Regions from separate parts of the Pseudoalteromonas carrageenovora IAM 12662 genome, predicted to be linked through region 2. Evidence: riboswitches for the same ligand, from Rfam matches in the RefSeq annotation. Region 2 holds a riboswitch; the other holds the start of a gene.

Region 1 (16,685 bases), 1.7 Mb from region 2:
CTTTTTTATGCGCTGATTTTATAACAAATCAGTTAATAATATACCTACACCTATACGTTCAATATCGGCGTTGTAATCAATTAAGCTTTCGCCGTAGCCGTTAAAGTATTGTGCGTAACCACGTAAACGGCCCCACATAGGAAATGACCAATCTAATTGAATCGCACCACGGTTATCTGAATTTAAGTTATTACGTGTCATAAAGCTAAACTCATGATCTTGGTAACGGTACGCGCCGCTAAATTCAAAGTAACCCATGTATTTGTAAATGTCTGGGTTGTCATCGCCATCGGCTTCTAGTGGATCTTCTTTTTTATCTTCAGCGATTCGGTACCAAGGCTTAAAGCTAAAAACAAAACCTCTGTTTTCCCAAATGAAATCGGCGTAAATACGGTTCCATGAACGAGAGTTTGGCTGGCTGCGGCCATTAGACTGGTGCGAAATACCCAGTGCAATTGCCATTTCGTCGCCCCAAAGCACATGCTCTTCATCTAGGTAATTTACCCAAAATATTTCTGGCTCGTAGTTGGTTTCACGAAACGGTGATGAAATCTCTGAGTTATAAATCTGCCAATATGACTGCAGTGTAAAACCAAAGAATATAGCTTGGTCGTCATCAGCAAAATCATCGTATAGTGGCACTTTAATAGACAGCTGGTATTTAGCTTCTAAGTTATCAAGTGGTTCGCCATTTTCTTCATCTGTTAGCTCGTCAAAGCCATCATACGGGCGATCGTTTGGATGCGATACATACGACAGTGGCAAAATGTAGTTACGTTTATGCGGTGTAATTACGTTACGATTTTTTTTGCTTACTTCTTCGCGGGCTTTACGTTTATCAAGTGCGGTAAGTTGTTTGTTTTCTTCAAGAGCTGAACACTTTTGACGGAGTTCGTCTAAGGTTTGCTTTCCGTCGCCACCAATTACTTCGTTTAAAATACATTGCTTAACAAGCTCTATATCGTTGTCTTGTTCGTTTTCTTTTACCTCTTCTTGGGCAAAAGAGGGGGTACTAAGTAAAGCCGTGAGTGCAATCCAATAACGCCAGCTCATTGTTTATTCCTTTGAGAGTAGGGTAGATTTATAAATTATAACGTCTTTTTACATTTGTAACGGTGAACTTTTACTGAATTTACGTTTATACCATGTTATTTACGTTTGCTTGTAGTGTTTAGATCAAAAGAAAAGCGGCCTAAGCCGCTTATCTAATGTAAATTAACTTTTAAATCATTAATTTACTCTCACGCAATGAGAAGGGTGAGCTATAGCTCAAATACGTTTGTAAAAAACTTATAAAGTTCAGTGCCTTGGTTAACACTTGCCGAGGCAAAGTGCAAAATTGCAATAGCATCACAATCGAGGCTGAGCGTTTGTAGTGGCTGCTCACTCAAGTAGCGCTCCATGCGTAAAACATGTGCAATGGGCTCGCCTGCTTTAATATGCCCACCTAGTGGGGCTACATATTCAACCATGCCGCCAATAGGGGCGTAGTAAGCAAAGTAGTCATCTAAATGGCATGCGTAGCGGGTTATATTGCTCGGTTTGTGTCGTGCGTCTACCAATACATTTTTATGATTTAAGTAACTTAAAATGCTATTTGCATCGTTGAGTGCTTCTGTTAAGTCTATTTTTTCTTGGCTACCTAGCTCAACCGTAAAGGCTTCTACCTGTACGTTAAAGTCCCTGTCTTGTGCGCCAAGTGCATCACTTAGGTGCCACCATGGGCAAAAGCTTGCTTCGTCCATGGCGCCATCAAAGTCGCTTGGGATCAGCAGTACATGTTCAATATTAAAATAACTGGCGCTCTCGGTTGCATATGTTGGGCAATATAGGTGCTTACTTGAAATAGGCCCTGTGTGTAAATCAAGGACTATGTCAGCTTGGTGCGCAAGCTTTTGCAAATTAAGCGCAATGCGTTTACCCGTATTAAGTAAATAAGCTGGGCCGTTAAGTTTGGTATCTATTTCATCAATCAGGGCTTGTTTAAAGTTATTTTTTAAAGCTGCATCGTCGTACTGGCTATGATCTTTGGCAAACTGGGTGACTAAATCACTATTGTAGTGATACATACGGTTCCAGTTAGTGCCAGTAATCGGGTCGAATCGGCCAAGGGTAAATTCCCCTGATTTTTGATTACAACCTATAGGGTTAGCATAAGGTACTAAGGTAATATCGCCTTTTAAATTGAGCTGTTTTAACTGCTCTAGCAGCTGAAAAATAACCGCGTTACCTTGTACCTCGGCGCCATGCATATTGGCTTGAATATACACGCTTGGCCCGCTGCCATCGCCTTTTAAGCGATACACCGGAATAGTTAGAGGCAAGCCGTTTGCTACTTCCCCTACTATAATGTTTTCTTGGCTAATGGGTGTTGTTATGCTCATGTTTATTACCTTAAGTAGTGACTGGCATCTTCTGCTTGGCGCACACACGTGAGCTCGCCATTTTGTAACACGTATTCTGCAGCTAGTTCATGGCATAAAAAATAGGGCATGCTTTCGGTAAAACCATAGGCGCCACATTGGCTAAACACCAGCCAGTCTTGCTCGTTTAAATCGCTTGGTAGGGTATGCTCGCCTAAGCAATCAAGGGCAGTACATAATGGGCCGTATAAGCTCATTGCTTGTTCTGGCGCTGTTGACTCGCGTAGTAACGCCGCAGGAAAATCTTGGCTTGTAACAGCAGGGCGCAATAAGTGGTTAATACCACCGGTTAAAATAACTTGCTGTTGCCCGTAGTTTTGTTTGCACTCAACGACTGGGTTCGCGTAATGACCGCATTCGCCTACAGCGTAACGTCCAAGCTCCATCCAAAGCTCGTCTACACCCGCATCTTTTTTAATTTTTGCCAGCGCGGTGATTAATCCATCCCACTCAAGTGTTGCATCATTTGGTGTGTAAGGAATACCTAAACCGCCGCCTAAGTCTAAAATTTTCAGGTTTATATTTAAGTTATTAGCCAAGGTGGTAAGCGGTGCAATCATTTGCGACCACAGCTCACTTAGCTTTTGCGTGCTAAGCATGTTGCCCCACTGAAAAATATGTAGGCCATCAAAATTAAGTGCTGGGTAATCGCCAGTATTGAGCGCTTGCCATTCATCGCAACCAAGCCCAAACGGTGTAAGGCTGTCACCCCCTAATGGGTTTTTTTCACCTTCTGGCCAGCGTAATTGCACACGCAGTAATACTTGCAGCTGCGTATTTTGCAGCTGCGCTTGCTGGTTTAACCAACGTACTTGATTGAGGCTTTCGGCAACAAAAATACGCACGCCGCGCCCAATAAAGTGTTTAATTTGTTTAGGGCTCTTTGCAGGCCCTGTGTTGAGCACGCGCTGTGAACTAATACCTTGTGCAAGGACTTGTTCAAGCTCACCTTTACTTGCTACGTCAAAGTTAAATCCGGCGCTGTCTAGGCATTGAATAACCTTAGAAAGCGGATTGGCTTTTATCGCATACCAAAGCTTTACATCGGTTTGCGCAACTAAACGGGTAAGGTGTGCGTTTAGTTTGTCTAAGTCGTAAACAAAAAAAGGTGTATCAAGTTGCTGAGTAAGTGTATTTACGGCGGCCTTGATAGGCGTGCTCAAAAAGCTCATTATCGTAAAACCTCTTCTAGCAATAACGATGCATCGCTTTGCTCGTCGCGGTATTTAACAATGAGTGCACACGACATGCTTAAGCCTTGCTCACGAGCCCATTCGTTAGACGCTGGGCGAGAGCCTGGTATTACAATAGCGTACTCTGGGATTGGTTCGCCTTTATCTAGCTGGCGCTCGTTAACACAGTCGTAAACCGGAATAGTTGCAGATAAACGCACGCCTGGTGCAAGTACAGCGCCTTTTTTAACCACTACGCCTTCAACAATGACACAACCTGCGCCAATAAACGCATCGTCTTCAACCACGACTGGGCTTGCACCAATTGGCTCAAGTACACCACCAAGTTGAACAGCTGCGCTTAAATGTACATTTTTACCAACTTGTGCACACGAACCCACTAATGCGTGGCTATCAACCATAGTACCTTCGTCGATGTATGCGCCAATATTTACGTACGCTGGTGGCATAATAATAGTGCCTTTAGCTACGTAGGCACCGCGGCGAACACTGGTGCCACCTGGTACCATACGCACGCCATCTTCAGTGCTAAATTCTTGTGGTGCAAGGTTGTGTTTATCTACAAAACCGCCTGCAAACTCTGTGTTAGTGCCATTTTTAAAGGCTTCTAAAATGCCTTGTTTTACTTCTACGTTAGCTTCCCATTGGCCGCTTTCGTTTTGTGATGCTGCGCGTACTGCGCCCGATTCTAAATTATTTAGTAGTTCTAACCAGCTCATTATAAAAACCTGTGTTTAATGCCAAGATAAAATGGTGTCGTTTGCAGTGGTAATGCAATCGGTTTGCGTTAACTCAAGATGCGTTAAAGGTGGACGCAACAGTGGGCTATTTAAACGCCCTTGCTGGTGCATTAGCACTTTAACGGGAATAGGGTTTGCTACAGCAAATAGGCTATTGATAGCGCGAGTCCACTGAGCAAATAAATTGGGGTGTTGACCGCTTAGGCTGCGCTTTACAAATTCGTGTGTTTGCAAAGGCCATGCATTGGCCGCAACCGAAACTAAGCCTTTTGCACCTGCTTGGGCAAAGTAGGGCATAAGTGCATCGTCGCCACTGTATAGCGCTAAATTAGGCGCGGCTTGTCGGTATGCTTCAAATTGGGTGATGTTGCCACTGGCTTCTTTTAAAGCCCACAGTTTTGGGTGCGCTTTTAAGTTTTCAATGGTTTCGATAGGAATGCTTACACCGCTGCGCCCAGGTACGTTGTACAACATACACGGATGCGCGCTTTCGTTTAATAAGCTTTCGTACCAATGTGTTTGACCTACAGCCCCTGGTTTTGCATAAAGAGGCGAGCCTAATAAGTAGCTGTGAATAGGTAATTGGTTACAGTAGCTAACCCATTCTTTTTGTTGGGCCAAATTACTACCACCAACAGCAACCATAAGCGGTACACTGGGTTTTAATTGGCACACGTGCTCAACAATGCCTTGCTGCTCTTTAAGCGTAAGGGCTAAGCCTTCACCTGTGCTACCGAGCAGTAAAATACCGTTGTGTGCCGCTTCTTGTTCGCTAACAAGTGTTGTGAGCGTGTCGTAGTCAACATTACCTTGTTGATCAAACGGCGTAACAAGCGCTGTCCACAGTGCGTAGTCGTCTAAATTGAAGTTGTGAATCATCTCTTACGAACCTATAAGGTGTTCGAGATATTAAGGAGGCTGTATGATGTTAGCCGCATTAACGTCGTTCGAACAGTATTCGAAGAGCGAATGGGCTTAAAATAATAGGGCGCACGGCCTTATTATTTAAGACCAGAAGCTCTCCACCAAACTAATAAGCTGTTTTAAAACAGCTATTGGTGACAGTCGCTAGGATTCAACCTAGTCGCCCGAAGTAATTGCTTCGCAAAAGCGTTTACCTCTCGGCGGTATTCCCCTCACATATGCTCACTGGAGTTTGCGCTCCTAACATACGCTACCTGAATAACGCACCTCTTCTAGCCCTTTGTATTTTGTTTAACCGCAAAAGGTTTAACAAAATACAATTTAAATAGGGTAATGCGACGATTAAAACATTTTAGCCGTCTAGGTGTCAAGTTGCAGGATACAGATTAGTTCATCGAAAATGTGGGTGGTTACGTATTGGCTGCTTTTCTCGTAAACTAACCCTATGAGCAGTGATGAGGTATTTAATAAGTATGGAAAAATTTAGCGATATTTATAAGCGAGCAGTAGAGCGAAAAGGCTCTGAAAAAATGCTTAAGTTATTACTCGCAAAACCCTTATCTAAAAAAGCATTAAGCGCATTAAGTGACGACGACTGGCTTGAGGAATTTACTCGAAAAGTATTTCAAAGTGGCTTTTATTGGTCGGTAATAAACAGCAAATGGCCGGGCTTTAGAGAGGTTTTTTGGGAGTTTAGTGTTGATAAATTACTAATGATGCCGCCCGATATGCTAGAGCAAAAGGCAACGGATGAGCGCATTATTCGTAATTATAAAAAAGTGAAAACGATTCCTGAAAATGCCTACATGATCCACGAAATAGCACAGGAACATGGCAGTTTTAGCAAGTTTATTGCTGAGTGGCCAACAGATAATATTATTGGCTTGTGGGCACATTTAAAAAAACAAGGCGCCCGTTTGGGTGGAAATACTGGCCCGTATGCCTTAAGAGCGCTTGGTAAAGATACTTTTTTACTTTCGCGAGATGTAGAAAGTTACCTAAGAGCGCACAAAATTATCGATGGCGGCCTGCAAACTAAAAAATCACTCACTGCTGCACAGGCATTTTTTAACGAAATGCAAAAGCAAAGTGGTTTAAGCATGCAAGAGCTGAGTTTAATTGTGGCCTATGGTGTGGGCGACAATCGTGTAGGTATAAGCCAACAAGCAGAGGATTAATGATGAAACTAGTGCCAAGATATACAGACATAGCAGATAACTTTGCAATAGAGGATCAACCTTCAAGCGTTGCTGCCCCGCAATTGCTGCTGTGGAACGCATCGTTAGCTAAGCAGTTTAATATAGATATTGAGCCGCAGCTGCGTGCTAGTACGTTTGCAGGCAACGAATCACTGCAAATAAAGGCGGTAGCACTTGGTTATTCTGGGCACCAGTTTGGGCACTTTTCGCCGCGCTTGGGTGATGGGCGAGCACATTTACTCGGTGCTGTAAGCGACGATAAAAATCAGCTGTGGGATATTCAATTAAAAGGCTCAGGCGCTACGCCTTATTCTAGAGGAGGCGATGGCCGGTGTGCACTAGGTCCTGCTATTCGCGAATATATTATGAGCGAGGCAATGCATGGCTTAGGTATTAAAACCACGCGTTGTTTGGCTGTGGTTGGGACAGGCCAAGTCGTTTATCGTAATCCGCCGCAACCTGGCGCAGTTGTCACTCGTCTAGCAAGTAGTCATATTCGGGTTGGCTCGTTTCAATATTTAGCGACCCAAGGGGATACTGAGGGTCTTAAAAAGCTTGCCGATACAGCCATTGAGCGCCATTACCCTGAAATTAACATAACCGGGCCAGAGCGTTACTTAGCCTTTTTAGATGCAGTGATAAAAAACCAATTAGACTTAATAATTAGCTGGATGAGAGTCGGGTTTATTCATGGCGTTATGAATACCGACAACACGCTAGTAAGCGGTGAAACCATAGATTATGGCCCGTGTGCGATGATGAATGTATTTAATTTTGATACCGTATTTAGCTCTATTGATAAGCAAGGGCGTTATGCATTTGGTAATCAACCAAATATAGCGAGCTGGAACTGCGCTCGTTTAGCCGAGAGCTTAATACCGCTTATTAATGACGATGACGAGCAAGCCGTAAACTTAATGACGCCCATAATCAGCCAGTTCTCAATGCTATTTAACGATAGATACAATCAAATGTGGGCACAAAAACTAGGTTTAGCTGGCCAAAGTGAAAATGATGTTGAACTAGTAAGTAAGTTATTACTCTTATTTCAAGAGCATAAGCTTGATTACACCAACACCTTTGATGCCCTTACTGAGTCATTAAAAGGTGAATCTGTAATACCTGAGCCATTAACGCAATGGGCACAGCTTTGGAAAAGTCGAACAGATAACAGTTCTTATGAAATTATGCGAGCTGCTAATCCTCGAGTGATCCCTCGTAATCATATTATTGAAACAATTTTAGATGAATATACAAACATGGGGACTAGTGAATTACTAAAACCGTTTATGGAAGTGCTTAGTGATCCATACTTTACTAGCAAAAACATAGCTCAGTATCAGGAAGTACCTAAAGAGGACAAAGATTACCGCACATTTTGCGGTACTTAAGTGCTGGGTTAACTCATAAGTTCATGATTATAAATGGCCATATTTACTTATATACGGCTATATTTGGCTTTAAATAGTGTTCATTGATTGAGCAAAGTATATTCAAGTGGTAATATCCGCGACCGTAAAGCCAAGTAATTTTTTGCGTATATACAGTGCATATAGTTGAATTTACCTTGTATTAGCTTACAAGTAAGCGATTTATAATAAAACCACTATATTTATTGTTTGCAGGTTAGGTAAAGCGTTTAATCTCACCTACAATAAATGGTTGGATGTCGTCATAGACCATTGAAAAAATTTATAAACTTTATTTTTCGTTAAGTATCGATTAACAAAAGCTCAGGTAGTCTGTAAAAAACTGGTTGAGCTAGAATTGATTAGCTACAATTTATTGGTTGTTAAAATGGGAAGAAAACAATGAAATTAAAATCACTTACAATTGCAATCGCGTTGGCTGCAACTAGCGCATCTACTTTCGCTGCTGATAAAGAAGAAGGCTTCTACATTGGCGCATTTGGCGATTACTACGACGCATCTTGGAAAAACATGCGTGACCAAGCTGGCTTAGACGTAAATGAGTCTACAGGCTGGGGTGTTGAAGCTGGTTACCGTTTCAGCGATTACTGGAGCGCACGCCTTGAGTATGCAGACATGGATTTTAACGCTTTTGACAAAGTAGCTGGCAATCGCAATAATATTGACGGCGAGCGTTATGGTATTGATGCACTATACCACTTAGATGGTGGTCCATTTTACGGATTATTTGGTATTAAAGAAATTGATGTTGTAGATGACAACACATTCTTAAATGCGGGTGTTGGTTACCAACACTTTATTACAGATGGTTTATTTGTTAATGCAGAAACAGCTGTATACCAAGGCCTTGACCGTGGTTACACAGATGTTGGTGCAAAAATTGGTATTAACTACTTATTTGGTCAAAATGCAGCGCCAGCTGAGCCGGTTCAACCAGCTCCAGAGCCTGAAGTTGTTGAAGTTGCAGTAGTTCCTGCTGATAGCGATAATGACAACATTTTAGATGCTGATGACCAATGCCCAAATACACCTATGGAAGATGCTGTAGACGGTACAGGTTGTACATTATATGAAGACCGTGAAGTAACAACTAGCCTATTAGTTACTTTCCCACATGACTCTGCAGAAGTAGGTTCACAGTACTTCACTGATATCGCATCAGTATCTGAGTTCTTAAAAGAGCATACAGATACAACAGTTCTTCTTGAAGGTCATGCATCGGCTGTAGGTAATGCAAACTACAACAAAATGCTTTCTAAAAAGCGTGCTGATGACGTAGCGAAAGAATTAGTTAAAGATGGTATCGATGAAGACCGTATCACTACAGTAGGTCTAGGTGAAGAGCGTCTTAAGAATACAGCAAATACTAAAGCAGCTCACGCAGAAAACCGTCGTGTAGAAGCGCATGTAAAATCTATTGAACGTGTAAAAGTTAAGCGTTAATAGTAATTTACTAAATCTAGAAACCCAGCCATGTGCTGGGTTTTTTTATGGGCGGAATAAAGTGAACAAATAATCAAATAGTAATGATTATTACTTAACAAACATTCACGAAAATAGATTTTATTAAAGCCACTATTCATAATATTTATAGTCGGTATAATCAGTTGCTTAGTTGGATGGATTTTCATCTAATCATAAAAGCTTTATAATCACGCGTTAGAATACTATAAGTATTGGGTAACTTATTTGCGCATGAAGCGCTACCGAATACTTTCACGTCACCAAGAGGGCAATATTGTGCTACAAGAATATCGTAAACACGTAGAAGAACGTGCCGCGTTAGGTATCGTACCAGCGCCACTAGATGCTCAGCAAACGGCTGATCTTATTGAACTAATCAAAACGCCACCGGCAGATGAAGAAGAGTTCATCCTAGATTTATTAATCAACCGTGTACCGCCAGGTGTTGATGATGCAGCGTATATCAAAGCAGGCTTTTTAGCGGCAGTTGCAAAAGGTGAAGCGCAGTCTCCACTAATCTCAAAAGAAAAAGCAGCTGAGTTATTAGGTACAATGTTAGGTGGCTACAATATCGCTCCTATGATTGAACTTCTTGATGACGAAGCACTTGCGCCAATCGTAGCAAAAGGCCTTTCAAACACATTATTAATGTTTGATGCTTTTTACGATGTAGAAGAAAAAGCAAAAGCAGGCAATGCATATGCTAAACAAATCATCGAGTCTTGGGCTGCAGCTGAGTGGTTTACTAATAAACCAGCAGTAGCTGAAAAAATCTCAGTTACTGTATTTAAAGTAACTGGCGAGACAAACACAGATGATTTATCTCCTGCACCAGATGCATGGTCACGTCCTGATATCCCACTACATGCTTTAGCAATGCTAAAAAATGAGCGTGATGGTATTGTTCCTGATAAAGCGGGTGAAGTAGGTCCAATCACTAAATTAGAAGAGTTAAAAACTCAAGGCTTACCACTTGCTTACGTAGGTGACGTTGTAGGTACTGGTTCTTCTCGTAAGTCTGCTACTAACTCTGTACTTTGGTTTATGGGTGACGATATCCCATTTGTACCAAATAAGCGCGTTGGTGGTGTATGTTTAGGTAACAAAATAGCGCCTATCTTCTTCAATACAATGGAAGATTCTGGTGCATTACCAATCGAATTAAATGTTGATGAGTTCAACATGGGTGATCAAATTGATATTTACCCATACGAAGGTGTTGTTAAGCGTCACGGTACTGATGACGTTATCTCTACTTTTGAACTTAAATCAGACGTAATTTTAGATGAAGTACGTGCCGGCGGCCGTATTCCTCTAATCATTGGTCGTGGTTTAACAGACAAAGCACGTACATCTCTAGGCTTAGGTGCAACTGACGTATTTAAAGTACCAGCGGTAACTGAAGCTTCAGATAAAGGCTTTACACTAGCGCAAAAAATGGTTGGTAAAGCATGTAACGTTGAAGGTATTCGCCCAGGCCAATACTGTGAGCCTAAAATGACCACTGTAGGTTCGCAAGATACTACAGGTCCTATGACACGTGATGAGCTTAAAGACTTAGCATGTTTAGGTTTCTCTGCAGATTTAACAATGCAGTCATTCTGTCATACCTCTGCTTACCCTAAACCAATTGACGTAAACACTCACCATACGCTTCCTGATTTCATCATGAACCGTGGCGGCGTTTCACTTCGCCCTGGTGACGGTGTAATTCACTCTTGGTTAAACCGTATGTTATTACCAGATACTGTAGGTACTGGTGGTGATTCACATACACGTTTCCCATTAGGTATTTCGTTCCCAGCGGGCTCAGGTGCAGTAGCATTTGCAGCAGCAACAGGTGTTATGCCGCTTGATATGCCTGAGTCTATTTTGGTTCGCTTTAAAGGTGAAATGCAACCAGGTATCACTTTACGTGACCTAGTACATGCAATCCCTTACTACGGTATTAAGCAAGGCTTATTAACAGTAGAGAAAAAAGGTAAAATCAACGAGTTCTCTGGTCGCGTACTAGAAATCGAAGGTGTTGAGCACTTAACTGTTGAGCAAGCGTTTGAATTATCAGATGCATCAGCAGAGCGTTCAGCAGCAGGTTGTACTGTTAAGCTTTCTAAAGAGTCTATCAGCGAATACCTTGAGTCTAATATTGTTATGCTTAAGTGGATGATCTCTGAAGGTTACGGCGATGTACGTACAATCGAGCGTCGTATTACAGCAATGCAAGATTGGTTAGCTAACCCAGAACTTATGGAAGCTGACGCTGACGCAGAATACAAACACGTTGTAGAAATCGACCTAGCAGAGATTAAAGAGCCAATCCTTTGTGCTCCAAATGACCCTGATGACGCACGTTTACTTTCTGATGTTACTGGCGAGAAAATTGATGAAGTATTCATCGGTTCTTGTATGACTAACATTGGTCACTTCCGTGCTGCTGGTAAATTACTAGATGGTTTCACCGGTCGTATCCCAACACAACTTTGGGTTGCTCCACCAACTAAGATGGATAAAGATCAGCTTACTGACGAAGGTTACTACGGTATCTTTGGTCGTGTTGGTGCACGTATCGAAACTCCAGGTTGTTCACTATGTATGGGTAACCAAGCACGTGTTGCAGATAAAGCAACGGTTGTTTCAACCTCTACACGTAACTTCCCTAACCGTTTAGGTAATGGTGCGAACGTATTCTTAGCTTCAGCAGAGCTTGCAGCAATTGCTGCTATTTTAGGTAAATTACCTACGCCAGCTGAATACCAAGAGTATGCTGCGAAAATCAATGCAACGGCTGCAGATACATACCGTTACTTGAACTTCCACCGTATGCCTCAGTACACTAAAAAAGCAGACAACGTAATTATTCAGCAAGCTGTATAATTTAAACCTGTTTTAAAAAAAACCCGCTTAGGCGGGTTTTTTGTTGGGTTTATTTAATTTGAATAGTTCATGTTTTAATAAAGTTATATTGGATTAAATATAGCAGTCAGTAACTTTTTAGATAAATAATAAAGCAAATATTCCTCCCCATATGCATTAAAATCTCTTTTAATATTCTCATTATTTTAGGCGAGATTTTATGACTGCATTAAACAACCAGAATTTACTGCAACTACGTTTTGTTAACCAAGCAAATATTGATTTGGTTAAGCCTTCTTTTGATAACCTACCTGCAAATCCTTATGCAGATGGCGAATTTCGTAAACGTCGTTACTCAGTAATTAAATTTCAAAATGGTGCGCTAAAACTACAAGCTGCCAAAGCATTTGTTCAAGACGATTCAATTAATACTTTTCAGGGTAACGTAGAGCGTACTTACGAGAACTTAGAGCAAAGCTTACTAGAGTCTCAAGGTATGCAAAGCATTGTAAGTGAGTTTTTTGAGCTTACCGGTATTGATGAAGACCGTGATATTGAAATACACCAATTTAGAATGTTAGCTATTGATAGTGATACGCCGGCCGCGCCTGAAGGTGTGCATCAAGATGGTTTTGACCATGTATGTATATGCGGTGTTTCGCACGAAAACCTAGAAGGTGGCGAGCTACTTGTATACGAAAATAAACAAGCTGAACCATGTTTTAAAATGGAAATTAAAGACGGAATGTTTGCACTAATAAACGACCGTCAAGTGTGGCACAACGCCACACCAATGAATAAAATTGATGCTAGCAAACCAGGTTACCTGGATTGTTTTGTATTAACGTCTTAAGGAATAAGCATGAACATAGCGCAATTACGTGAGCAGTTTCCGGCATTAATGCAGAGCGTTGATGGTAAATCGCCGATATTTTTAGACGGCCCAGGTGGTTCTCAAGTGCCTCAGTCAGTGCTAAATGCAATGTCTGCTTATTTAGGGCACTACAACTCAAACCTAGGTGGCGCGTTTTTTTCAAGCGATAAAACTGTAGAACTAATGGCAAATGCTCGCCAAGCCGCAGCAGATTTACTTAATGCGCCAAGTGCACAAAATATTGTGTTTGGCCCAAATATGACGAGCCTTACCTTTAGTTTTAGCCGAGCTATTTCGCGCAATTGGCAGGCTGGCGATGAAATAATTGTAACCAACGCTGATCACTTCTCAAACGTGTCGTCTTGGCAGCAAGCTGCAGAAGATAAAGGCGTTAAAGTTAACACCGCAGTTATTAACGAAGTTGATTGTAGTTTGGATATGGCGCAATTTGAGAGCTTATTAAACAGTAATACTAAGCTTGTAGCGGTAACTTACGCTTCAAATACAACAGGTTCTATAAACGATATAAAACGTATTATAGAACTTGCCCACGCTGTAGATGCTCTTGTTTATGTTGATGCGGTACATTACGCACCACATGAACTGGTTGATGTACAAGCACTTGATTGCGACTTTTTAGCCTGCTCGGCGTATAAGTTTTTTGGCCCACACTTAGGTATGGTTTACGGTAAGAAAGAGCACTTAGACGGGTTTACTCCTTATAAAGTAGAACCTGCTAAAGACGTAGCGCCAGGTCGCTGGGAAACCGGTACTCAAAGCTTTGAAGCAATGGCTGGTTTTATTGCGGCAGTTGATTACATTGCGGCAATAAGCGAGCTTGACGGTAGTCATTCACGCCGCGAAAAGTTAAGCGTGGCTTTTGCTAAAACTAAGCAGCATGAAATGGCGCTTAGTGAGCACTTTTTAACACGTTTGGTTAATTACCCGCGTATTAAATTGTTTGGTATTGATGATTTTGATCGCTTAAACGAGCGTACACCTACTTTTGCTTTAACGTTTGAAGGTTTAGAGCCACGTGAAGTGTCTGAATTTTTAGGTAAGCAACATATCTGTGTGTGGGATGGACATTTTTACGCGCAAGGTTTGTGTAAGCAATTAGGTGTGCTTGATAAAGGCGGTGTAGTACGTATTGGTTGTATGCACTACAACACCATTGAAGAGCTAGATCAGTTGTTTAATTTATTTGATGAACTGCTCGGTTAAATGATACTAATTTTGGTGCGCTAACTTTTAGGCGCACCATATATTTGCTCTGCACGGTTAAATAGCACCCACGAGGTTAAAATATACTTATCGTTAGAGACAGGTTTATTACCTCTGTGGGTATGCGTAAAGTAGCCAGGAGCTATCACCATAGTGCCTTTTTTAGGAGCTATTTTACGGTTTTGATAATAAAACTCAGTTTCACCGCCTTCTTCTACATCGTTTAAGTAAAACATAAACAATAATACCCGGTGCAGCGCTTCATTGTGTTGTAACTGCGGATACACCTCACTGTGCCAGTAAGGATAACCACCTTTATTTACCTCGTATTTTTGCGCTTGAATGTTCCCCAGTCTAAATATTTGCTGCACTAATATAGGGAGCTGTGGTTTACCTACCTCATCAAAATTTTCTTGAGTTAAATCTACTACTTCCCCAGTTTTTGGATGATAAACCTTTAAGCCAAATGCACCAATCATCATAAAAATATGCTCTTCAACATAGTTAAAAACATGCTGTGCAGTCGTTTGTTGTATATGTTTTAATTGTTGTTCGTATTCGGGGTGGTTATTTAAATGCAGATCGTGGCTGTCTTTCTTTTTTAAATCGACACCGCCAGATGTTACCCCTTGTTTTACATGCGGGCTTTGCGCAAAGGTCGTAATAAAGCTATCGCAAAAGTCATCGCTTAATGCGTTGTTGTATACGCGAATAAAGTCCGTCATGGTTTACCTTTATATAATTATTATTGGATTTATATGTTTATTGAAAAAGTGATGCCGCGATTTAGCGAAACAGATGCACTCGGACACATTAACAATACCGTACTCCCCGTTTGGTTTGAAGCCGCTCGCGTACCTATTTTTAAATTTTTTACACCAGATTTAAACCCACATGACTGGAAACTAATCATTGCTAAAATAGAAGTATCGTTTGTAGGCGAGCTATTTTATGGCCACGAGATCACTATTAAAACGTCTGTAGAGCATATAGGCAATAGCTCTTTTGTACTTAAACAAGAGGCATTTCAGCACGATAAATGCTGCGCAATAGGTAAAGCAGTTATGGTCAGGTACGACTTTGTGGCTAAAACTAAGCAAGCACTTTCAAGCCAAGAAAAAAATGCATTAAATGAGCACTTAAATTAAACGTTATCAATTAGCGGTTACCAACCACTTTGTAAACAGCCCGAGACAGCTGTAAATTTTTATGGCTGTATTTTAACGCATTTAGATTGAGTTACTGGCTTCACTTATATACTATTTATAATATATATTGTTGCACCGTTATGACAGGAATTGTTAATGCGGTAATTTGGTGGAGAATGAGTGTGGCGTCTATATCTATTAATAAACCTTTAGAGGTTATTAAACTTAATGATGGTAAATCTTTAACAGCTGAAATTTTGCCCTTTGGCGCAATTATAAAAAGCATTAAATTTAATAACCAAGAGATGACGCTCAGCGTTGACGATTCGCAATACTATCTTGAAAACCCATTTTACTTAGGCGCAACTGTTGGTAGATACGCTAACCGCATTGCTGGTGGACGTTTTAGTCTATCGGGTACTGAATATCAGCTAGATACTAATAACGGCCCAAATAGCTTGCATGGCGGTGTTAAAGGCTTTAATAAAGTGCTTTGGCAAGTTACTCAGCAAAGCGAAAGTGAGGTGGAGCTATATTATTGCTCACCTGATGGCGATCAGGGTTTTCCGGGGCAGTTAAAGGTATGGCAAACTATTAGTGCTAAAAATGGCGAACTAACTTTACGCTTTAAAGCTACTACCGATAAAGAAACTCTCGTTAATTTTACTAACCATTGTTATTTTAACCTCGATGGTAGCGATTCTATTAATGAGCACTTTGTACAAATAAATACCAATCACTTTCTTCCTATAGATAAAACCAGTATTCCACTTAATAACGGCCAAACAGTTGCAGGTACTTGTTTTGACTTTTGCACAGCAACGCAGTTAGGCGATGCACTTTGTGCAGCAAGCCCACAGTTAGAAGCGGGTAATGGTTTTGATCACTGCTATATTTTCAATAATGACGGCAGTTTAAAAACGATGGCTACATTAACTTCGCCACACACGAACGTTAGTTTAACCCTTAAAAGTACGCAGCCAGGCATGCAACTTTATACCGCAAACTTTGTTGGTGCGCCTTTTAAAGCACGCCAAGCTGTGTGTTTTGAAGCGCAAAATTGGCCTGATGCGCCAAATCGTGAAAACTTCCCCAAAGCAAATTTATTGCCAGAAGAAAATTATGAGCAGGTTATTATTTACGCGTTTTCTGAGTAAATTCAACCTGCCAATGTTAATTAAAAGAAAATTAAAAGCAAAAATACAGTAATTAA
Region 2 (16,685 bases):
CCGTCGTCGCCATATACTACAGAACGTAAGTCGTCATCGTTACCAACACACATAAAAACTATTTCGGCATTACTTACCGCTTCGCGTGGAGTGGGCGCAAAGCAACCAGAGTATTGTTCTGTCCACGTTTTGGCCTTAGCTGTAGTACGGTTATAAACACATACACTGTGCCCTGCTTTTGCTAAATGACCCGCCATTGGGTAACCCATTACGCCTAAACCTATAAATGCGACTTTCATTGACATAAAAATGACCTATTAAACTGATAACTTAGAAACTAGGCCTCGATTATGTCAATCGGGTAGCGAAAAAGCGAATGAAAGTCTTTATAAAATTTCCACTATTTGGAAATTAAGTAGGTAACCTATGGATAGCATTTATCAATTTAACGCACCACTTTATAACAGTGAAAGTTTTCCTCTTAGCCAGTTAAAGGGCAAAACCATACTTATTGTTAATACAGCCAGTAAGTGTAACTTTTCGGTGCAATTAAGCGCCCTCGAAAAGCTGTATCAAGAATACAAAAGCAGCGGATTTACAATATTGGCGTTTCCGTGTAATCAATTTGGTCAAAATGAGCCTCTTGATAATTTAGCCATTAAAGACTTTTACCAAGCGCAATTTAACGTATCGTTTGAGGTGTTTGGGAAAGTAATGGTAAACGGCCCTGAAGCACACCCACTGTTTAATTATTTAAAATCGCATACGCGTGGTATTTCTCAAAACCGCGCAATAAAGTGGAACTTTACAAAGTTTTTAATTAATACCGAAGGGCAACTAGTTGCGCGTTACGCACCACGTACCAAGCCCGAAACGCTAAAACACGTTATTGAAGCCAACTTGCAAAAAAAAACGAGTGGTAAAAAAAGCCCAAAAATAGTAACAAACTTTGCAGCATTAAAAGGCATTTAGTTATTTTAAAACAATAAAGTGGCGCTTATTAAAGCGGATTACCTAAAAGTAGTTTAATGTTATAAAGATGAGCATATAAGCGTTGGAGCTAATAACATGAACATTGCTTTTTTTAGCACTCAAAAGTACGAGCAGCCTTTTTTTGAGCAAAGCATTACAGGCCAAGGTAGTGTATCGATTACTTATTTAGAGCAATCTCTTAATCAAAACACCGCCATTTTAGCTAAAGACTTTGATGCTATATGTGTATTTGTAAACGACACCGTTGATGACGCTGTAATAAAGCAGCTTGCAAGCTTTGGTATAAAAACCATTTTACTACGTTGTGCGGGGTTTAATAACGTAGATTTACCTGCTGCAAAAGCAAATAGCATGAACGTATTACGCGTACCCGCATACAGCCCAGAAGCCGTAGCAGAGCACTGTATTGCACTTATGCTTACGCTTAGCCGTAAAACGCATAAGGCCTATAACCGCGTACGCGAAGACAACTTTGATTTAAACGGTTTATTAGGCTTTAACCTGCACAGCAAAACGGTTGGAATAATAGGTTGCGGTAAAATTGGCCTTGCGCTTTGTAATATATTAAATGGCTTTGGTGCAAACGTTTTAGTGTGCGACCCATATGCACAACCTGGTAATTACACCATTACCGATTTAGATTCGCTGCTCACTAAAAGCGATATAATTTCACTGCACTGCCCACTAACAGATCAAACTCACCACTTAATAAATGATGAAGCATTTAATAAAATGAAACCCGGCGTTATGCTTATTAATACCTCTCGCGGTGCGCTGCTTAATAGTAAAGCGTGTATAAACGCACTTAAAACTAAAAAACTGGGGTATTTAGGGCTCGACGTGTACGAGCAAGAGTCTGAGCTATTTTTTAAAAACCACAGCGATGAAATAAATCAAGACGATATATTCTCGCGCTTAGTCAGTTTTAAAAATGTATTAGTAACAGGTCATCAGGGATTTTTTACCCAAGAAGCACTTACCGAGATTGCCAATACAACCATACAAAATGCGCTGGAAGTTTGTGAAAGTAAGCCGCTAACTAATGAGGTTTTATAAGTTATTTTAAATAGACACAAAAAAGCGAAGTGAGTTTATAAGTTCACTTCGCTTTATTAATCTATTTTTAATGCTAGCTCTATGGCTTAGCCATAATCACCCAAAGGCTACGTTAGCAAATACCAGGGTCATTAATATTGGGCACACAAAACGAATGTACTGAGCAAACCAATAGTGAATCCCTGTTGTTGCTTCATGTAATTTATTCCCACGCTGCCACATCCAACCTACTGTAATAAAGTAAAATAATCCCATAAGCGGTAATTGGTATTGGGTAAACAGCATAATTACCAAACCAAATAACCAATCAAAGTTTAATATAATCGCGCTTGCACATATAAGTACGACTAAACTGACTGCCCACGTTGCTTTAGTGCGGTTCACATTATGGTTTTCGACTAAAAAGGCAACCGGGATCTCAGTGGTTGATATAGTTGATGTAACCGATGCAATTGACATAAGTACAAAAAACAACAAGCCGACTAATAAACCAATTTCGCCCATCGTGTTAAATAGCTCTGGTAAAATGGCAAAAATAAGCTGCCCTTCGCCAATTAATTTACCGCCGTTAAACACTTCAACACCGTTATGCTGCGCTACATAAATGGCAGGCACAATGAGTAAACCGGCTAAAAACGCCACGCTTGTATCGAGTAGTGCAACGCTTGCGGTTAGTTTTGGAAGGTTTGCATCTGGCTGTAAGTACGAGCCGTAAATCATCATACAACCTACACCTAATGAGAGCGAAAAGAACGCCTGCCCCATTGCTGCAATAATTAAATTTGGGTCGAGCACTTGGCTAAAATCAGGTATTAAATACGCGGCAAAACCTTCGCTTGCGCCATCTAAGCTGGCTATATAAACAATTAAGCCAATTAATAAAACCAGTAACAACGGCATTAAACGGCGCGACCAGGTTTCAATACCCGACTTAACCCCTTTTAAAATAATGCTGGCTGTTAAAATAAGCATAAGTGGCGTAAATACAAAATTACGCAGTACCGAGTCACTGTGTAAAAAGTCGCTTGCGGCATCAAAGCCAAAAAATGAGGTTATGGGCTCAATGGCGTATGAAAGCATCCACCCAGCTACAATAGAATAAAAACTAAGCATAACCACAGCGCCCGCAAGGCCAATATAACCTGCGGCAGCACCTATTTTTTTATTAGTATTTTGCCATGCATCGCCAAGGGCTTTTACTGGATTTGCTTGTGCCTTGTGACCTAAGTAAAGCTCAGTATAAAGCGCCGGCAATGCCAATAAAAAAATGACAATAAAGTAAACGAGTAAAAATGCACCACCACCATGGTTGGCCGCTTGTGTAGGAAAACCCCAAATATTACCTAAACCCACTGCTGCGCCAGCAGCGGCTAAAACAAAACCAAATCGGCTTTGAAAGCCATCACGCACTTGTGCCATACATCTACAAATCTGTTATTATTTTGATAGTTGTGAATTAAACCATATTTCATGCCAGCTGAGTAATAAAATTGCTCGTTGAATAAATAAGCTCTGCTAACCGCTCATAATTACAGCGGCTCACTCATTTTAAGCATTTATGACCGCACATTATTTTAAAAACACCTTAAGTATTACTCCTATTCAATTAACAAACTTACCGTTAGCTAATAACAGTATTTTATTATTTGATGCTACAAAACTAGATGTGAGTAAATTTAATTTACCTGATTACTTTAGCCCGTTTGAGCTGAGCGTTATAAACCGCCGTAAAAGAGCGCAAGCAAAACAAGAATACTTGGCTACCCGTATATTGCTAAAACAGCTGGTTAAAATAGCTAAGCCACACTACGCAAACACACCGCTAAATGCTATGAGCACTCAATTTGACGAAGCGAGCGCAAAACTACAGTTATATGTTAGTGACGAGGTTATTAATACCTGTATTTCGCACTCTCATGGTTTGGTTGGCGTAGCACTTAACTTAGCTAAAACTGAGTTTGGTTTTGATATTGAAAAAATAAGCTTAAAGCGCCCATTTGAAAAGCTCGCTAAGCATTTTTATCACGCAGACGAAATAGCACTAATTGCCAAGCCAAGTAATACGCAAACCCAAGCTAATACCTTTTTTAGAATTTGGACATTAAAAGAGTCGCTTGCTAAAGCCACCAGCCGCCCTATTGCTAAATTGCTTAGCCCTAATGTGTTTAACGAGTTAAATATGGCAACACTCAGTGCGTCAAGTAACTGTGTTACCGTTGAAAGTAATGACAAACACACCCAATTTGATGTAACTGTAGCGCATAAAAAAAGCACCGACTGGCGATGCTTTTTAATAACAGACTTTATACTTTAACTGTTTATTTTACACCTCTAATAGGCGGCTATGTATAGCTTGTACCACGTTATCTGACTCGCCCTGCTCTACTAAAAAGCAAAGGTTGTGCTTACTTGCACCATGGCAAATTAAACGAATATTAAACTCTTTTAGTACATTCATTAGGTTCATTTCGTGCTGACGAAGCTGTATTTCTGAGCCAATAAGCGCCACTAACGTTAAGTTGTTTTCAACCGATACATGACAAAATTCAGCAAGCTTATCTAAACACGCTTGCTCAAGCTCTGGGCGAGAGGCATTAGGCGCGTTATCGAGGGTAATGGCTACGCTTATTTCAGAGGTAGTAACTAAATCTACCGATATATTAAACTCACTTAAAATGGTAAACACGCGGGCTAAAAAGCCACTTGCCAATAGCATTTCAGGGCTTTTAAGGGTGAGCAATATTTGGTTTTTACGTTGTGTTACGGCGCGTATACCTGGTTGCTGCGATTTTTCACGCTCAATCCATGTACCACCGCGCTCTGGCTCACGGCTTGAACCTACAAATACATTAATGTGGCTGCGACTCGCTGGTAAAATAGTGGCTGGGTGCAATACTTTTGCGCCAAAGGTGGCCATTTCTGCGGCTTCGTCAAAGCTTAAACGGGCTATAGGTGTTGCTTTTGCACACAAACGAGGGTCTGTGCTAAAAATACCCACTACGTCGGTCCAAATATGTACGCTTTTAGCGTTAATCGCTTCAGCAAGTAATGCAGCGCTGTAATCTGAGCCACCACGGCCAAGCGTGGTTGTTTGGCCAAATTCGTCGCTGCCAACAAAACCTTGAGTCACAATTACCTGCTCATCTAATAGCGGAATTAATACTTCTTTAGCCGCTTGCGCTGTGGCTTTAACATTAGGTGTTGCTTTACCAAACTGGCTGTCGGTTTTAAGTACTTTTCGTACATCAAAACGGTCAGCATTTAAGCCTTTTAAACGCAGCACTTGTGCAAATAAGTACGACGATAAACGCTCACCAAAGCTAAGTAGCTCATCGTGCTGCTGATCAGTTGTTAGTGTTTCAAGCGCTAGTGTTTGGAATGCTTTTAATGTTTCGTTAAAGCCTACGGCTAAATCGGCATCAAGCGATAATTCATCTAAAATAGCGTGCTGAATGGCTAGCACGCCGTCTATGTGTTCTTGGCGCTGCTCTGGGGTAATACTTGATTTACACAGTGCAACTAAGTGATTAGTTACGCCGGCACTGGCGCTCACAGCTACAATACGTACGCTTTTATCTGCAACGATAATTTCGCTGCAGCGACTCATCGCTTCAAAGTTTGCAACACTGGTTCCGCCAAATTTGGCAACGATGTAATCTGATTTTGCGCTGAACTCTGTTTTAGGCACTGTTTGTGGCGCTGATTGGGTAGTCATTTAGTCTCCTTTCGCGGTATCCAAACCGCAATAAAACAAGAAGAACTTGGCAAAGGAATGCTTGAAGATAAGTCCGCTGCCAGAAGCTCTCCACCTATATTGGTGACAGTTTTGAGGATTCAGCCCCATAAACCGAAAAACAATAGCGACGTACCATTGTTTTTCTCGGCGAGTACTTCCCTCTTTAATGGTTATTGGCGTTCGTCACCTACCATTAAATACCTAAGTATCGCACCTCTTCTGAATGCTTTATTAACCATTGGCTAATAAAACAAAGCCCCGCTAATTAGCGGGGCTTTGAAAGTTATCGTTTAGACGTCTAGGTGTCAAGCATTTATAGTAAATATTAAACAAAACCACCCATAAAGTAAGCGCCTGCATAACCTACGGTATAACAAATTAATAATTGCAGCGATAATTTAAAGTAGCTAGTAAAAGTAAGTGCTTTAAGTTTGCTCATGGCAATAATACCCGCTGCCGAACCAATTATAAGCATTGACCCACCTACACCTGTTGCATAGGTAAACGACAACCAATGTTGCTGACTCATTACTATATCTGCTTTTAATAGCGCAGCAGTAAGCGGTACGTTATCAACCCCTGCCGATAGTATTCCCATTAAATAGTTAGCGTATTCAGGTGCCATTACTGTATATAAATCGGTAAATTTACTTAAAATACCAATTTCTTTTAATGCGCCAACAAGTAAAAGCACACCCACAAAAAACAGTAGCGTGTCGTATTCTATGTCGCGCACAAAATCGATGATGTCTTTGTTTATATCTTTTTTGCGCATTAAAAATTGCGCCACTAAAAACATAACCGATAAGCCAAATAAAAACGTTAATAGCGGCGGTACGCTATAAATTACGCTAAGTGTTAACGTACTTACCACGGTTGATAAAAAAATGATGGCGATGGTAATGTCGGTTTTTTCTATACGTTTTTTTTGCGAGCCCACAAACTCTATTTGCCCTTTCATACCAATAGAGAGTAAAAGCGCTAATAGCATTACACTTATAAACGCAGGCGCTATAAGCAGTAATAAGTTTGCAATAGAAACCTTGCCGTCCAAAAATATCATTAAGGTGGTTACATCACCGGTTATTAGCGATACACCGCCAGAGTTAACCCCAAACACAATAAGTGTGGCGTATTTAATGAGCTTTTTAGTTTCAAGATTTAACGACATAACCACAGCAAGTGATATAAGCGTAGCGGTTACATTGTCAGAAATAGACGAAAACAAAAAAGCAAAGCCGCCCACTAAAAACATAAGCTGCCGTTCGCTAATGCTTTTAGGCATAACCCGGTGCACAATATTTTCTATAAATCCTTTAGAGTTTAAATACGCAACAAAGGTCATAGCGGCCATTAAAAACAGCCACAGTGAGGCTATTTCTAATATGTTTTCGTTAAGAAGATGCTGAATAGTTGCTGGGCTTTGCCCATGAAGAGGGTTAACAAAAAGTATAATCCAACAAAGCGTTCCAAAAAAGAGTGTTGTTTTAGCTTTATTTACGTGAATTATATCTTCTATAACGATCAGTAAAAAGGCAATCGCTATTAGGGTTAAAATTATCGAGGGGACCATGGTAGTTAAATAACCTTTGATATAGTTTTAACAGAACGTTCAAATAACTCACATTTGATCGTTCCTAATTTTGGTGCGGATTTTAGCACCACAGATGTGCAAAAACTATTATTAAATGGTCTTAAAAACGAATACTATATGCAGGCAAAATACGTAATAATGAGTCCTTTGTAAGAACTCAATAATAAAATACTAGGATGTTGTAACCTCATATGATCCCAGCTAAAAAGCTGCTAAATACCCTTAGCGAACATTGGGGTGTTTTAGAGCTATTATTTAAACGTTTTAAAATGGCCGACTTTAGCCTAAAAGACGTACAAAACGCCATTAAGCAAAAGCAGCCCACATGGACAAACGAGCGCATATACAAAGAAACAAATCGCTTGCTCAATCAAGATATACTCATTCCATTGGCTAAATCTTCTCAGCTTGAAATTAACCGTGCCATTGCCGATTTTGCGACCTTTTTATTACAAGAAGAACACCTAGGTTTAGCACAAGAAATTAGCGTTTTGGTTGATGACTTAGCCCGTCTAGGAAACCGTTTAGATAATGCTGGCGAAATGGAAGACTTTGACGATTTGCGCCGTTTTAGCCGCATTATGGATGATCGGGTGCGTAAAATAATGAAGCTCTACGCGCACAACGAAAACGCCATATTAAATATTGTTGAGCAAGCTAAGTCTGATCACGCTGTGCAATCTTTACAAAAGCGCTACAAAGCCGTAATAGAAGCCTTTGACGAATACATAGAGCCGATGCTTGAAATGGTCGATATTAGGGGCGATTTTCATGCCTGCTTTACAATTATTGAGCAACAAATAAGTAAGCAAATAGAGCACATTGAGCGCTCGGGTAAAGCCTACAACGACAAACGCATGCTTGAGCAGTTACGTACCCGTATACTCGAAATGCATTTAGTTGGCCGAGAAAGCTTACGTAAAAGTGCCGATATGCTCATGCCACTGCGCGAAGAACTACGCCGTAATAACTTAATTACCCGCCAAGCGGCAAAAGTGCTCGGCCTGGTGCGTAAAAATGGCGTAGACAACATGCTGAGTGCGGTACAGCCAAACTTTGTAAGCGATGCGCAGCGCTATTCGCTTGGGCAGCAGCGCCATATAGTGGCTTACATGGCAAGCTTAGTGGAATTTGAACATGAAGAATACCAGCTTCCAGAGCAACAAGACGTACCGGCTTTTGTAACGCCTAACATTCCTGATTACCACGATGTTAAAAAAACCTTTGCAAAACGCTTTAATAAAAAACGCAAAAAGCCTCAACCACTGCTGCAATTTTTAGATGAAAGCTATCCCGACCTAGACGCCGACGAAATGCTATTTTTGTATCAAAAACTAGTCAGCGACAGCGACGTGCATATTAGCCAAAGCGATGAAAAAACGCGCGTAAAAATAGCCGGCCAACACTTTTCATTATACCCATTTAATTCAGCGCCTCAGCCAGATACAAAGGCAGACGAGTAACACATGACACATATAAACCTAGACGAGCTAACACACCTGCAAGCCATTAATAAAAAATTAGTTGCGGGTTATCATATTTGCGAACAAGACAACGTAATGTGGCAAGAGCTTGACCAACACATAGACGCCTACAGTGCTTTATTTAACGCCCTTGGCCACGATTTAAAACACGACAGCCGCGGCTTTTACTACTTTACAAGTGACGAAAGCACGCCAAATATGGGCAAAATATCCCGTGCTATCGCACTTACTATTTACATTTTAATTGAGCATTTTGCCAATACGGGTAAAGACCCAATGCGCGCCTTGTTTGATGACGTAAACGATTTAGAATTGATGCAAACCTTAGTGCAAATTAACAAACACTTATTTGATCAGCTTGAGATATTTTCGGGCTCAGATTTACGTAAAGACGTATACCTGCGCATGGTACGTTTAGGCCTTGCCCGCGAAGTAGAAGGCGGATTTATGCTACAAGCGCCTATTCACCGCTATATTGATGCACTCATGGAAGTAAACGAAGAAACCTACATTACGGAGGACGAGGAATGAAAAACCTATACGGACTGAGTAAACTCGCCTTACTTAATACTGCAGGCTATGCAAAATGTGTGATCCCGCTTGATAAAAGCAGCTCTATTTGTGCACCTAACAATACCGGTAAAAGCTCGGTTATTAACGCTCTGCAATTTCCGCTTATTAACGATTTACGCTTAACCGAATGGGACGGACACGATTTAGATGAAACCCGTAAGTTTTATTTTTCATCGGATCAGTCGTACATTTTACTAGAAGCTAACCTCCCTCATGGCTCGGTTGTTATTGGTGTAGCGGGCCTTGGTAAAATAGCCGGTTACGCACATCAGTACTTTTGTTACCAGGGCAAACTTGATTTAGAGCAGTACACGCAAGGTAATACCATAATTAAGTTTACCAGGCTGTTTAATCATTTAAAATCGCTTAATTACAACCCTATTGAGCTAAAAGCACAAGAGCTGAACGCCCTACTTACCGGTGGCGCAACCCCGTTTGATGGCGACATTAATTTAAAAATGATCCCGCTTAATAACGTGCAAGACTCCGCTATTTATAAAGAAATTTTTAGGCGTATTCTTAACTTACACAAATTAGGCGCAAGCGATGTTAAACGCTTTATGCTGCGTGTGTTTGAGCGACATATGTCAAACTCTAAGGTTGATTTTTACGAAGTATGGCGTCGCTCGTTTGACAAAGTAAACCGGGCTAAGCGCGAATTAAAAGCCCTTGAATCAATGCAAGAGCCAATAAGCGCACTTGAATCAATGCTTGAAAATCAAACCGTGCTTAAAGGTAAATTAGCAGCGTACGCGCCTAAAATTGACCAAGCACTCATTGACTTTGACACCTACCAAGAAGAGCAGCTTAGTGAACTTGGTATAGCACTTGAAGACATTGAACACGAAAAGCACGAATTTGAGAAAAAACAAAGCCTATACGTACAGCAATCGCGCGATATAGAGCGCAAACAAACTCAAATTGAGCAATGGTTTTTAGATTACAGCGCCCTTAAAAGCGAGTTTGAACTGGTAAATAAAGCCACAATTAAAACCAACCTTGGCCAACTTAAGCAAGACTACGAGTCGCTTTCGCACTCTATTACCAGCGCACAAGGGCAAAGCCTGCACACGCTTGATTACCGTATTAGCGAAACGCAAAAACAAATCAAAAGTTTAAAACTGCAGCTTAAAAACCTTGAGTTTAATTTGTTTACCCGTATGCGCGAAGACCTATCACTTAAAGAAGTAGAAGAAATATCGCGCATTTTAAACCCCGACCTACTCTCGTTTGCAACCACCACTAATGGCGATATAACCATTAATGACGAAGACGCCTTTGGGGAGTTTTTATCGCTATTAAGTGAAAATGTTAAAGGCGGTGTGCTAACGCTTCCAGGCGCAAGTATTAAACTTAAAAAGCTCTCGCCAGTACACATGCAAAGCGGCGAAAACAAAGAGCAATTAACAGCGCAGTTGAGTGCACTTGAACACTCATTAAAAGAGTTTAAACAACAGCGCGAAGTGGCTGCAAATGTTGCCGATAAACAAAAAGAAAAAGACGCACTCTACGATGAACTAATGAGCCTTGAGAGCGCCCTAAAACGTTTAGAGCAATTTGAGGTAATGCAGCAGTCGGTAGACGCGCAAGCCATGCTAAAAGAGCAATTATTAGCAGAGCGCGAACAAGTTGACGACTACCTGCAAGACATTCAAAAAAATAGTGGCTCAATTGCAGATAGACGCTCGTTAATTAAATCGAAACAAGAGCAAATTAATCGTCAAACCGAGCGCCTACGCCAAGTTAAAAGCGAGCGAATTGATCACACTCTCGATTTATACAGCGGTAAAGTAACCCCATACATGATTGATATAACTGTCGATTTTGATAATTTAAGCGATTTAGTACATCACTTTAATAAAGACTGCCAAGAGCTGCGCAATTTTGACATAAACGTACGTAATACCTATTTGCATGTATATAACGCAGGCATTACTAAGTTCGATAACGAAAACGACGAATTTACTAAATACCAAAAATTAATTAGCGCATTTCACAACCTTGATAACGAACGCGATGCCGTTGAGCGCCAAGGACGCGTGGCACTAACCGAAGTAGCCGCAACCATTAAAGGCTTGAGGGAAGATTTAGACCGCCTTCGCCGCGAGATGAATAGCTTTAATAAAGGCATAAGCCAGCACCGTATTTCTAACCTTCAAGCGTTTAAAATTAACGTAATACCGCGCAAAATGCTGGTTGATAGTATTGATACTATTATCAGCACGTCGCATCAGTTTGAGCAAGGCGACACCCTTGATTTACTAAGCCAAGAACCCTTTAGCGAAAGCGCAGTAAACGAAGCAAAAGATCACTTAATAAAACTTGCCTCGGACAAAGCAGGCCTCACCTTAACTGATTTGTTCGACATTCGTTTTGAAGTGGTAAACCGCGCAGGTGAAACCGAACACTTTGAAAAAATAGACTCAGCCGGCTCAAACGGAACTCGTATTACTATTAAGTTATTATGCGGCATGTTGTTTATTCGTTACTTATTAAGCGATCAAGAACAAAACCTTTACCGTATACCTATTTATATAGATGAAGCGGCTGATATCGACCCGCAAAACCAAAAAGCAATTATAGAAACTGCACTGAGCTTTGGCTTTGTGCCTATATTTGCCTCGGTTAAGCCACAAATAAGTTGTGACTACATTGTGCCTATTCGTTCAGTAAAAGATGGCGCACAAAACTGGGTAGACGAAAAAGATTGGATAGAAGTCGAACACAGTTAATTGGCCATTAAGGCTCAGCTATTAAACTAAAATATAGAACGTTAAAATAATACACATTTAAATGATGTGTGTTATTTTAAGGTAACGCATTTTATTGGAGCAAACGTAATGAAAAATATACTTATTGTTGCAGCGCTAGCACTACTTACAGCCTGTACACAAACCCCTGATTGGGATTACGACAAATCAGCTAACTTTAGTAATTTTAAAACATTTGCTTGGGTAGAAAACGCGAGCTTAACTAAAGACACCACAAATTATCAAATTAACGGCTTAATGGAAAAACGCGTACGTACCGCTGTTAATAAAGAGCTTAGCCAAACGTTGGGTATGAGCTTAGTAGACGCAGCACAAGCGGATGTACTTGTTAACTACCATGCATCGGTAGATAAAGAGCTTGAAGTAGATACCTTTAACGTAGGTTACGGCGCTCGTTGGGGATACTGGGGTACAGGTTTTCAACGTGATACAACAGCCCGTGAGTATGAAGTAGGCACTTTAGTGATTGATATTATCGACCGCGAATCAAATCAACTTGTATGGCGTGGTGCTAAAGAAGGCCGTTTAAAGAAAAACCAATCGCCTGAGCAACGCGAAGCGTCAATTAAAGAAACAGTCGCTAATATTTTAAGCAACTTCCCGCCGCACAAGCAGCTGTAAGTTTAAGTTAGTTGTTTAAAAGCTCACAGTATGTGAGCTTTTTTGTGGCTGTTTGTTTTGGGACTTTAGATTTAAGTAATTACGAGCTATGCTCGTCACGTCAGCAAGCTGCACGTCTACAACTACCCCGAGCTAAATTTAAGTTGTAGGCGCTAATTATTTGTGCAAGAAGGAGAGCTTTAAATTATGTATAATTTTTCTAATATAATTAAAGTTTTGAGCCTATCTAAAGTAGCGTTGACAGTATTACCTTTATAAATAGATTTTAGCAAAAACACTTACATAACTCCCTGCGAATGGTATTTACAGTAAACTGAAGATCAAGCTATATTTGTTTTAGAGTATTAAGAGAATAAAAAGGTTAAATAAAGGATTAAAATGAAACCTACATGCCCTAGCTGTCAGAATAAAATTAATAGTACAAATATAATAAACACTAATAAAAAAGGATTTTTATTGAAAAGCAATGCCCTTCTTGCCTTGAATGGTTTGGTTTAAATAAAACACTAGAAGTTTTAAAAACAGCTGGAATATCACTTTTATTAATAACTAGCCTACTAAATATTTTCAGTATTAAAAGTGAATATAGCTCAATTTTCTCAACCGTTGGCTTTGCCGGAATATTTACAGCTATGCTTATTACTTTTTTTAGTAAACATGAAGCAATCAAATAATACTAAACCAAGAAAGAAGCCAAAAATAAAACACGCTAATATTAGTAATACTAGAATGCTGTTGAACCAAGTAGCATTCTCTTTGTTTTCTTTTGCTTTAGGGTTATTACTTATAATAATCGCAGTAAAATCTATATACGACGGTTATGTTCATACACCAACAGATTATCGTGTTGAATCTGAGGTTTATTTTTTCTCGACCTCTCCATTTGCTTATATTTTTAACCTTCTTTTTTACTTAGGATGTGGGATCTTTTTTTTAGCAGTACCATACCTAAGTAGAGACATGTTTCCGCGTAAAAAAAGAAAAACTAAGCAAAAAATAAACAATAGTTTTAATTAACTCGCTTTGTATTTATACAATAACTCAAAGGGTATATGGCAATAATCACCAGGGTTGTTAGTTAATCGGTCTTGATGCTCAGGATCGCTTGGTACGTAATTAGTAAGCTTCTCAACGCTTACTACAACTTTTTCGGCATCACTGCGCTTATTTATATAATTGCTTGCTGCGTCTAAATGGTTTTGGTGTTTGCTGTAAATAGCAGTGCGGTATTTAGGGCCTACGTCATCTCCTTGTTTATTAATACTATATGGGTCAATAATTTCAAAAAAGTAGTCAAACAGCTTATTTAGGCTAACGGCGTTTGGGTCAAAAGTTACCTTTACGCACTCTGCATAACCATCATATTCGCCATCTGTCGTTTTACTTGTACCATTAGCACGACCCGCTTGCGTACTAGCAACGCCTGGTAAGTGTTTCATAAACTCTTGTACACCCCACAGGCAGCCACCAGCAAAGTAAATAGTATTATGTTCTTTAGTATCCATTATAAATGTTACCTAATAAGTGATTATACCGATTGCATTAAAATAGTGTTCTATTATAGCGCCAAGAAAATAGCGCAATAACAAGGCGAAAATTATGACATATAGTTGTTCTATATAAATAATTTTTAACGGAGTGAGTGTGCTATTTAATACGATAGAATGACCATGTTTTTAATAAAGTCGGTATTACGTAAATGGTTATCAAATGCAGTTATTAACAAATTAATGTACAATCGCGCACAAAATGACTGCTGTTATATTTAGCTATTTTATCATGCTCAAGTATGAGCTTTGAAATTTATTGTAACCGCAGCTTCAAATAAAAAACGACGAGAAACACATGAACCGCACACCACACATTATATTACCTGCCCTTTTATGCAGTGTTACCCCATTTGCTTATGCCAATACACAACCTGATGAGTCAACAATTGAGCAAATAACGGTTGAAGCCTCACCTACTGCGAATAAACTGCCTGTGGGTACATTTGACTCACCTATTTCTAATTTAGAGTACGACCCGCGTGTTGATCTTCAATCGCGTAATATGGCTGAGGCACAAGCTGATGTAACTATTCGTGGTGGTATTTTTGAAAACACCGGTTTTAGAGTGGGAAGTGCTACCCTGCTTGACCCGCAATCTGGTCATTATTTTGCTGAAATACCCATAGCACCACAAATGCTAAGTGGCCCAGATGTTTTAACCGGTGCTGATAACGCACTGTACGGTATGAACAGCTCTGTAGGTACAGTTTCGTTTGGTTGGAAACCAATTATTACTGGCGGTAGTGTATCGCTTGGTACTGGTACAAATGACTTTAACCTGCAAAGTATTCACGCTGCTAAAAACACACAACTTGATAGCTTAGCTAACTATACCCTTGGCTTTGAAGGTGAGTATTCTCATTCGCAAAGTGATGGCACTATTGATAATGGCGATCATGACTTTTCGCGCGCCTCTGCACGCGTGCAATTAGCAAGCGAGCATAGCCAAACCGATTTATTTTATGGCTCGCAAGATAAGTTTTTTGGCTGGCCTAACTTATATACCCCTTTTGGCGTTAACGAAACTGAAGATCTAGAAACACGCCTTTGGATGCTTAATTACAAACAAACCTACGCTGATAACAGTCACTTTGAAGTATCGGCGTATTACCGTACCCATGACGATCACTATATTTACTCGCGCGAAAACCCAAGTGCATTTGAAGCGTTTCATAAAAGTGAAGTTAAATCGCTTGCTCTTTCGGGCCGCCATACACAAAGCAATGCACTGGCAATAAATTACTCGGCACAATTTATTGATGATTCAATTGAATCAACAACACTTGAAAACAACTTTACCTCACGAAAATATTATAAACTGAGTATATTGCCCCAATACACTATGGCGCTAAAGGCTAACCAACAGCTTATATTTCGTTTAGGGGCTGCGTATGACGATACAAATCGTGATGATGCTGAGGTATCAGCCATTGGTGATATAACCTTAAATACCCAAAATAATGACGGCACAGCGCAAAGCCTTTATTTATCATACGCGCAGGCGAGTCAAGTTGCAGGCTATACAGCCATTGGCGGTAGCGATTCTGGCGGGTTATTTAGAAGTAACTACAACCTTGAGCGCGAAACGACTTCAAACTTAGAGCTAGGTTTATTACTTGAAGAGCAAAGCTGGCAGTTAAACTCGGCTATTTTTTATCGAAAAGATAATAACTTAACCGACTGGACCTTTAATTTTGACTCCACCTCTGCGCGCTTTGCCAACCCGGTTGATATTGATACTGCAGGGGTTGAATTTTTAGCGACTAAGCACTTTGATACTGCAAAACTTATTGCTAGCTACACCTATTTGCATAAATCAGAAAACTATGGCGCTGCCGATATTGATGCCAGTTTTTACGCGTTAAACTTTCCTGATCACCGTTTAACACTCGGCGCTGTGTACAACCCAACTGATATTTTAGAATTTAGAATAGATAACGAATGGCGTACACAACACAAAAACGCGCTTAGAAACGGCCACGACAACGCGTTATTTACCCAGCTAACGCTTAAAATAACCCCGCCTCAGTTAAGCAATTTATTTATTACTTTAGCGGCTGATAACTTATGGAATGAGTCGTTTGAAGAAATACCAGGTACACCAGGACGCGGTGAGCAATATACGTTAAGCGCAACGTATAGTTGGTAATTAAAACTTTAGGAATTTATTAGGTACCTGCTTATAGGTGGGTACCTAATAAATTTAATTTAGGAAAATACTGCAAGTACAAAAACAGCGGAAAATAAACCTAAAAGCCATGCATAAATTAACTGTGCAACGGTAAACATAATAGGGTCTTCTTTAATATAAAATTTATTGTTACCTCCAAAAGTCCAGCCATTGTTAAATGAATGAACTAATAAACC

The links. A riboswitch is a leader RNA that binds a small molecule or an ion and turns the genes downstream of it on or off. The one in region 2 is predicted to bind lysine.
Region 1: it holds a riboswitch for lysine, as region 2 does, so the genes downstream of both, dapA (4-hydroxy-tetrahydrodipicolinate synthase) here and lysC (lysine-sensitive aspartokinase 3) in region 2, are expected to answer to the same signal.

What each region holds. Positions count from the first base shown of each region.
Region 1 is NZ_LT965928.1:3,366,492-3,383,176, reverse strand. Features, by position in the region: gene ALFOR1_RS15335 (phospholipase A) at 19-1,053, opposite strand; gene ALFOR1_RS15330 (succinylglutamate desuccinylase/aspartoacylase family protein) at 1,263-2,384, opposite strand; gene ALFOR1_RS15325 (PLP-dependent decarboxylase) at 2,390-3,595, opposite strand; gene ALFOR1_RS15320 (2,3,4,5-tetrahydropyridine-2,6-dicarboxylate N-succinyltransferase) at 3,595-4,335, opposite strand; gene dapA (4-hydroxy-tetrahydrodipicolinate synthase) at 4,351-5,235, opposite strand; lysine riboswitch at 5,364-5,560, opposite strand; gene ALFOR1_RS15310 (DNA-3-methyladenine glycosylase I) at 5,754-6,458, shown strand; gene ALFOR1_RS15305 (protein adenylyltransferase SelO) at 6,461-7,870, shown strand; gene ALFOR1_RS15300 (OmpA family protein) at 8,291-9,352, shown strand; gene acnB (bifunctional aconitate hydratase 2/2-methylisocitrate dehydratase) at 9,650-12,247, shown strand; gene ALFOR1_RS15290 (2OG-Fe dioxygenase family protein) at 12,447-13,079, shown strand; gene ALFOR1_RS15285 (cysteine desulfurase-like protein) at 13,089-14,324, shown strand; gene ALFOR1_RS15280 (2OG-Fe(II) oxygenase) at 14,345-15,049, opposite strand; gene ALFOR1_RS15275 (acyl-CoA thioesterase) at 15,083-15,472, shown strand; gene ALFOR1_RS15270 (aldose epimerase family protein) at 15,649-16,629, shown strand.
Region 2 is NZ_LT965928.1:1,425,712-1,442,396, reverse strand. Features, by position in the region: gene ALFOR1_RS06605 (NAD(P)-dependent oxidoreductase) at 1-245, opposite strand, end outside; gene ALFOR1_RS06600 (glutathione peroxidase) at 367-912, shown strand; gene ALFOR1_RS06595 (2-hydroxyacid dehydrogenase) at 1,009-1,989, shown strand; gene ALFOR1_RS06590 (sodium-dependent transporter) at 2,086-3,408, opposite strand; gene ALFOR1_RS06585 (4'-phosphopantetheinyl transferase family protein) at 3,548-4,303, shown strand; gene lysC (lysine-sensitive aspartokinase 3) at 4,313-5,704, opposite strand; lysine riboswitch at 5,780-5,952, opposite strand; gene nhaD (sodium:proton antiporter NhaD) at 6,051-7,298, opposite strand; gene ALFOR1_RS06570 (hypothetical protein) at 7,511-8,782, shown strand; gene ALFOR1_RS06565 (condensin complex protein MksE) at 8,786-9,334, shown strand; gene ALFOR1_RS06560 (coiled-coil domain-containing protein) at 9,331-12,108, shown strand; gene ALFOR1_RS06555 (DUF4136 domain-containing protein) at 12,217-12,768, shown strand; gene ALFOR1_RS06550 (hypothetical protein) at 13,348-13,785, shown strand; gene ALFOR1_RS06545 (peptide-methionine (S)-S-oxide reductase) at 13,782-14,273, opposite strand; gene ALFOR1_RS06540 (TonB-dependent receptor plug domain-containing protein) at 14,614-16,467, shown strand; gene ALFOR1_RS06535 (hypothetical protein) at 16,527-16,685, opposite strand, start outside.